Regions from separate parts of the Colwellia sp. NW0002-52-1 genome, predicted to be linked through region 1. Evidence: predicted binding sites of a transcription regulator. Region 1 holds the regulator's gene; the other holds the start of a gene.
What was found. Region 1 encodes NrdR, which represses ribonucleotide reductase genes. Its sites were predicted from a motif close to AAACACNANATNTNGTGTTT; they were not measured.
Positions count from the first base shown of each region.

Region 2: a site for NrdR is predicted at 1,919-1,938, ahead of nrdA (class 1a ribonucleoside-diphosphate reductase subunit alpha). Genes of this name have one in related genera too.

Region 1 is NZ_BAAJLU010000001.1:542,300-545,727, reverse strand. It holds gene glyA (serine hydroxymethyltransferase) at 1-1,163, shown strand, start outside; gene nrdR (transcriptional regulator NrdR) at 1,467-1,922, shown strand; gene ribD (bifunctional diaminohydroxyphosphoribosylaminopyrimidine deaminase/5-amino-6-(5-phosphoribosylamino)uracil reductase RibD) at 1,971-3,098, shown strand; gene AC27H3_RS02255 (riboflavin synthase) at 3,165-3,428, shown strand, end outside.
Region 2 is NZ_BAAJLU010000003.1:58,591-62,018, forward strand. It holds gene nrdA (class 1a ribonucleoside-diphosphate reductase subunit alpha) at 1-1,794, opposite strand, end outside; gene AC27H3_RS04490 (HAD family hydrolase) at 2,532-3,212, opposite strand; gene ubiG (bifunctional 2-polyprenyl-6-hydroxyphenol methylase/3-demethylubiquinol 3-O-methyltransferase UbiG) at 3,316-3,428, opposite strand, start outside.

The sequences.
Region 1 (3,428 bases):
TCATCGCTTCAGAAAACTACTGTAGTCCACGTGTACTTGAAGCTCAAGGTTCACAACTTACCAACAAGTATGCTGAAGGTTACCCTGGTAAGCGTTACTACGGTGGTTGTGAATATGTTGATATTGCAGAGCAACTTGCTATAGACCGTGCAAAAGAACTTTTTGGCGCTACTTATGCGAACGTTCAGCCACATGCTGGCTCTCAAGCTAACTCAGCTGTTTTTCAAGCGTTAGTTTCTCCAGGCGGTAAAGTTTTGGGCATGAGCTTAGCGCATGGTGGTCATTTAACGCATGGTTCACATGTTAACTTTTCAGGAAAGTCATATGAAGCTATTCAATATGGTTTACACCCAGAAACTGGCGATATTGATTACGCTGAATTAGAGCGCTTAGCTTTAGAGCATAAGCCTGAGATGATCATTGGTGGTTTCTCTGCGTTTTCTGGTGTGGTTGATTGGGCTCGTATGCGTGAAATTGCTGATAAAGTTGGCGCATACTTCTTCGTAGATATGGCTCACGTTGCTGGTTTAGTTGCTGCTGGTTTATATCCAAACCCAGTACCACATGCCCATGTAGTTACAACGACAACACATAAAACATTAGCTGGCCCACGTGGCGGTTTAATTGTTTCTGGTTGTAATGATGAAGATGTTTACAAAAAATTAAATAGTGCAGTATTCCCAGGTGGCCAAGGCGGACCATTAATGCATATTATTGCTGCAAAAGCCGTAGCATTTAAAGAAGCATTAGCACCTGAGTTTAAAGTTTATCAACAAAGTGTTTTAGATAACGCTAAAGCTATGGTTGAAGTGTTACAAGAGCGTGGCTATAAAGTTGTTTCAAACGGTACCGACAACCACTTGTTATTATTAGATTTAATAGACAAAGACATTACAGGTAAAGATGCTGATGCCGCCTTAGGTCGCGCACATATCACGGTAAATAAAAACTCTGTGCCTAATGATCCGCGTTCACCATTTGTTACTTCAGGCCTTCGTCTTGGTACACCAGCAATTACTCGTCGTGGTTTTGGCGTAGAAGAAACTAAAACAACCACGAACTGGATTTGTGATATTTTAGATGATATTGAAAACGATGATGTTATTGCTAAAGTTCAAGCAGGCGTTAGTGAACTTTGCGCACGTTTCCCTGTTTATAAGTAACTGTTTAGCGCTAAGCACTCGAGATAAAAGTAGTGTTTAGCCGTGTTACTTAAGCTAAATGAACATCTAAAAGTGGCCACAATTGTGGCCATTTTTTTTGACTGTTTTTTATTTGTTAAATTTTTAGTAATACCAAATATAATAAGTTATTGACGATTTAAACCGCCTTAAAATGAACGATTATTTATTTCAATGGTATAAGTTATATTGCGAATAATAATAAGTTATTTCGCTTAATGATCTGTTTTCCATTAAAATACTGACAATAAAATGTCTATGACATGTTAACTACGGAATATTTCAATGTATTGCCCCTTTTGTTCAGCTAACGATACTAAAGTTATTGACTCTAGATTAGTCTCAGATGGCCATCAAGTTCGTCGTCGTCGTGAATGTTTAGCATGTCACGAGAGATATACTACGTTTGAAAGTGCTGAGTTAGTTATGCCACGTATTATTAAGCGTGATGGCTCTCGTGAACCTTTCAACGAAGATAAAATGCGTAATGGTCTGCTGCGTGCTTTAGAGAAAAGACCCGTAAGCACCGAAGAAATGGAACTATCGATTAACAAATTAAAATCGCAGTTACGAGCAACCGGCGAGCGCGAAGTATCGAGTGAAATGCTTGGTACTATTATTATGGAGCAACTGAAAAGTTTAGACAAAGTGGCTTATATTCGTTTTGCTTCCGTTTATCGCTCGTTTGAAGATATTAAAGAATTTGGTGAAGAAATTGCCCGCTTAGGTGATATTGATTAACTTTTATTTTGTCATCAGCAGACAGAAAATTTAACCCTGAGTCCATAAATGAATAAATTTTCGTTACAAGATCATCAGTTTATGCAACGTGCTATTTATTTAGCAAAACGTGGTCATTACACTACATCGCCTAACCCAAGAGTTGGCTGTGTTATTGTGCTTAATGGTGAAGTGGTTGGTGAAGGCTTTCATGAAATATCAGGGCAAGGTCACGCAGAGGTTCATGCATTAAAACAAGCTGGCGCTAAAGCTAAAGGTGCCACCGCGTATGTTACGTTAGAGCCTTGTAGCCATTTTGGCTTAACACCGCCGTGTGCAGAAGCATTAATAAAAGCACAAGTGGGCCATGTTATTGCCGCTATGGTTGATCCCAACCCACAAGTATCAGGCCGTGGTCTTGAACGCTTAAAAAGTGCAGGTATAACCACAGAGTTTGGTTTATTAGAGCAAGATGCTCGAGACTTAAACCCGGGCTTTATTCGCTTGATGACCACTAAGTTGCCTTATGTTCGTTGTAAATTAGCCGCAAGCTTAGACGGTAAAACGGCGATGGCTAGCGGTGAAAGCCAATGGATAACATCGGCTCATGCGCGCGAAGATGTTCAACGACTAAGAGCCCAAAGCTGTGGCGTTATTTGTGGTGCAGATTCCGTAATTTTTGACGACGCTAAAATGACCGTGCGCTGGAGCGCTTTGGGTGAGCTAAAAAACAGCTACGAAAAGTCTAAAGTTAGGCAGCCTATTCGTATTGTTATTGATAGTAAAAATAGGCTCACGCCTGATCTCGCTATCTTTAAAACAGCAAGTAAAATAATATTAATTAGAACATCTATTGAAAATGAACAAACATGGCCACATTTCGTAGAGCAGGTAGTTATTTCTAAAGCTAAAGATAGCGAGCAAATTAGCCTTAAACACTTACTTATTTATCTGGCTCAACAAGGGTTAAATGACATATTAATTGAGTCAGGCGCTAAGCTAGCCGGTGCTTTTATGAGCGAAAATTTGGTCGATGAATTGATACTATACCAAGCACCAAAACTTATCGGCAGCGAAGGGAAAAGTTTGGTAGATATACCGGCTATATTGCAGTTATCAGAGGCTAAAGACCTTAATATTACTGATATCAGTATGGTTGGTAAAGATATTAGAATAACGGCCATGTTCAGTCGTTAATTTATAAGATTGTATTACACTAATTAACATTTAAATTATCAGCATACAGAAAATGAGACACACAACATGTTTACAGGGATCATAGAAGCCGTAGGGCGTTTAAGCGCTATCAATAGTTCAGGTGACGGCGCGCGCGTTACTATAGATACGGCAGCACTAGACTTATCTGATGTAAAGTTGGGTGACTCAATAGCCACAAATGGTATCTGCTTAACGGTAGTATCTCTTGGTGGTGCTAATTTTAGTGCTGATGTCTCTAGCGAGACTTTAACGCGAACAGGATTAGCGCATTATAAAATAGGCGATAGTGTCAACCTTGAGAAAGCTATG
Region 2 (3,428 bases), on a different contig from region 1:
ATCTAAATGCAAAGGTTCACCGGTAATGTTATCGATTTCTTTTTTGTAAGTATCGATAGGTAAAATACCTTGTGATAAACGCGTTTCATTAAACTTAGGACAAGCGCCTTGTTCAATTGCTAACGCGTTAGATGCTTTTAATAAGTAAAATTGAATGGCTTCAAATGTTCGATGCGTTAAGTTGTTCGCACTCCCGTTTGAATAGAAAACACCATTTTTTGCTAAGTAGTAAGCGTAGTTAATAACACCTATACCAAGAGTACGTCGCCCCATAGTCGCTGTGTGTGCTGCAGGTACAGGATAGTCTTGATAATCTAACAAGCTATCTAAAGCACGTACGGCCAAATCGGCTAAACCATCTAGTTCGTCTAAGTTTTCAATCGCGCCTAAGTTGAAAGCAGATAAAGTACATAGGGCAATTTCACCATTTGGATCGTTTACATCTTCCATTGGCTTAGTTGGTAAGGCAATTTCTAAACATAAGTTGCTTTGACGAATAGGCGCAACAGTAGGATCAAAAGGCGAGTGTGTATTACAGTGGTCGACGTTTTGTAAATAAATTCGACCTGTACTTGCACGCTCTTGAGCAAATAGCGTGAATAATTCAATCGCTTTTATGCATTTCTTACGAATTGAGTCATCAGCTTCGTACTTAACGTAAAGCTCTTCAAACTTTTCTTGATCTTCAAAGAAAGCGTCGTATAAACCCGGTACATCGCTAGGGCTAAATAAGGTAATTGATTGACCTTTAATTAAACGTTGGTACATAAGCTTATTAAACTGCACGCCGTAATCAAGATGGCGAACGCGGTTTTCTTCAACACCACGGTTATTTTTAAGTACTAATAAACTTTCAACTTCTAAATGCCACAATGGGTAGAATAGGGTAGCTGCGCCGCCACGAACACCACCTTGCGAACAGCTTTTAACGGCTGTTTGAAAGAGCTTGTAAAAAGGAATACAACCAGTATGAAAAGCTTCACCGTTTCTAATGGTACTGCCCAATGCTCGAATACGACCAGCGTTGATACCTATGCCTGCTCGTTGAGAAACATATTTAACGATAGAGCTAGACGTTGCATTAATTGAATCTAAGCTATCGCCACATTCAATTAGCACACAAGATGAAAATTGGCGTGTTGGTGTACGTACACCGGCCATAATAGGTGTAGGTAATGAAAGTTTAAAAGTTGAAATAGCGTTGTAAAAACCTTTAACGTAATCTAAACGTGTTTCTTTAGGGTATTTTGCAAATAAGCAGGCTGCCACTAGTATGTAAAGGAATTGCGCGCTTTCATAAATTTCACCAGTTACACGGTTTTGTACAAGATATTTACCTTCTAACTGTTTTACAGCCGCGTAACTAAAATCTAAATCACGTGCGTGATCCATAAAACTTTCTAGTTGCTCGAACTCTTCAGGCGTGTAATCAGTTAATAAATGCTCATCATATTTTCCAGCTTCAACTAGTTTTACAACATGTGGGTATAGGGCTGGTGGTTCAAACTGGCCGTAAGCTTTTTTACGCAAATGAAATATCGCTAAGCGAGCAGATAGATATTGGTAGTCAGGTGTTTCTTCTGAAATTAAATCAGCAGCTGATTTAATAATGGTCTCATGAATATCAGCAGTTTTAATACCATCGTAAAACTGAATATGTGATTTAAGTTCAACTTGAGATACCGAAACATTGTCTAAGCCGTTAGCAGCCCAAGCAATAACTTTATGGATTTTTTCTAAGTCGATTGGCTCTTTAGAGCCGTTGCGTTTTGTAACAAAAAGGTTGTTATTCATGAATGACCTGTAAATCTATTTGTTGTTTTAATTACCCACAATAGGTGATTAAAATGTTAATTACCTCAAGTTGCCTTTTATACGAGATAAATCGTATGTCACTCATAGTGTCTCTGAATGAAAAATGCACTATATCTTGGGGTTTTTAAAAATCTAATCACAAGATAGTGAGGTTTGCATGACAATGCAAGCGATAAAAAAGATCGTTTTTTAGTTGATTTTTTTAGAGTAAAAGATCTGTTAGTGACAACTAACTTAGTAGTGCTTTTTAATTTTGGTTTTTGTAAAACGCAACGGTTATTTTAAATTATTTTTAACGACTAAATTATTTTAAGTTAATTTTTGCGTTTTATATGACTAAAGGTAATATAAAAAACAATATCCTTATTTAACAGTATCTTATGTTTTTAGTTTAGTTATTGAACAGACAAATTGACGAGTGATTGTTTTATCAACGCTTTAAGATTACCTTTAATACATAAGGAAAAAACATTTGATTGTTTAGATGGGATAAAACTAATAACGCGAGCTTTATCGTCAAGCCAGTGACTAAGTGTTTAGGTTAGCGTTATCTTATAATATAGCTACCTTATATTTTAAAAAATTAAAAAGAGACGCAAAATAGTGGATGTCAAAAATCGGTATTAATAGCTTTAAATTAAGCTAAAAGAAATATTAAAACGCTATTTCTTTTCTGTATTAGAAATAGCGTTAAGCTGTGTTAATTAACAACGGGTTTATACATTAATAAAGGATATTAAATCAATTGGGTTTGCTATTATGTGATCACCTTGCCATGAAGCACAATTTTCATTACTAAGAATGTAGCCCCATTTAGCAACAAATGTTGTCATTTCTGCACTATTACCTGCTTGAATATCTCGAAGTGCATCGCCGACATAAAAACATTGCTTATGATCGACTCCTATTTGTTCACAAGCATATAAAATAGGAGCTGGATCAGGCTTACGCAGTGGTAATGTATCACCAGCTACCATAACCGCACATTGTTTAAATTCAGCATAGTGAGGAAGTAACGCTTTAGTTAAGCCCTCAGGTTTGTTGGTTACAATACCCCAAGGTATTTTATTAGTCTCTAAATGCAGCAGTAATTCAGCTACACCAGGATAAAGACAAGTATGTACGGCGATGTTTTCTTGGTAATAATCTAAAAACTGTTTACGCAATGTTTCATAATCAAACTCTTTAATAGCATCGCCAAAACCAAGAGATAATAAGCCTAAGGCGCCATCTGAGGCAACAGGTCGATAATCTTTTGCCGCCACTTGCGGTTTATTGTGTTGTGCTAAAACAAAATTTAAAGCTGCGCCTAAATCATCAGCGGTATCTAATAAGGTGCCATCAAGATCAAATAGTACGCTTGCTAAGTTTTGTTTTTTATTGTTAGTTGAAGGCATAATGCAGCTCTAAGTTAAAGGTAAGTTTAAAAGGGAAGGCGCGTTGTTTTTAAACGTTTAATATAAACATTAAACAACGCGATGATTGCGTGTCTTATAAAAATTAAAGACGCTGGCAACACAAAATATAATTAACATCTAGTGATGAGGTTAATTTATGGTTTTCAGTTAATGGGTTGTAATGAATGCCTGCAGCGTCTATACATTTTAAATCAA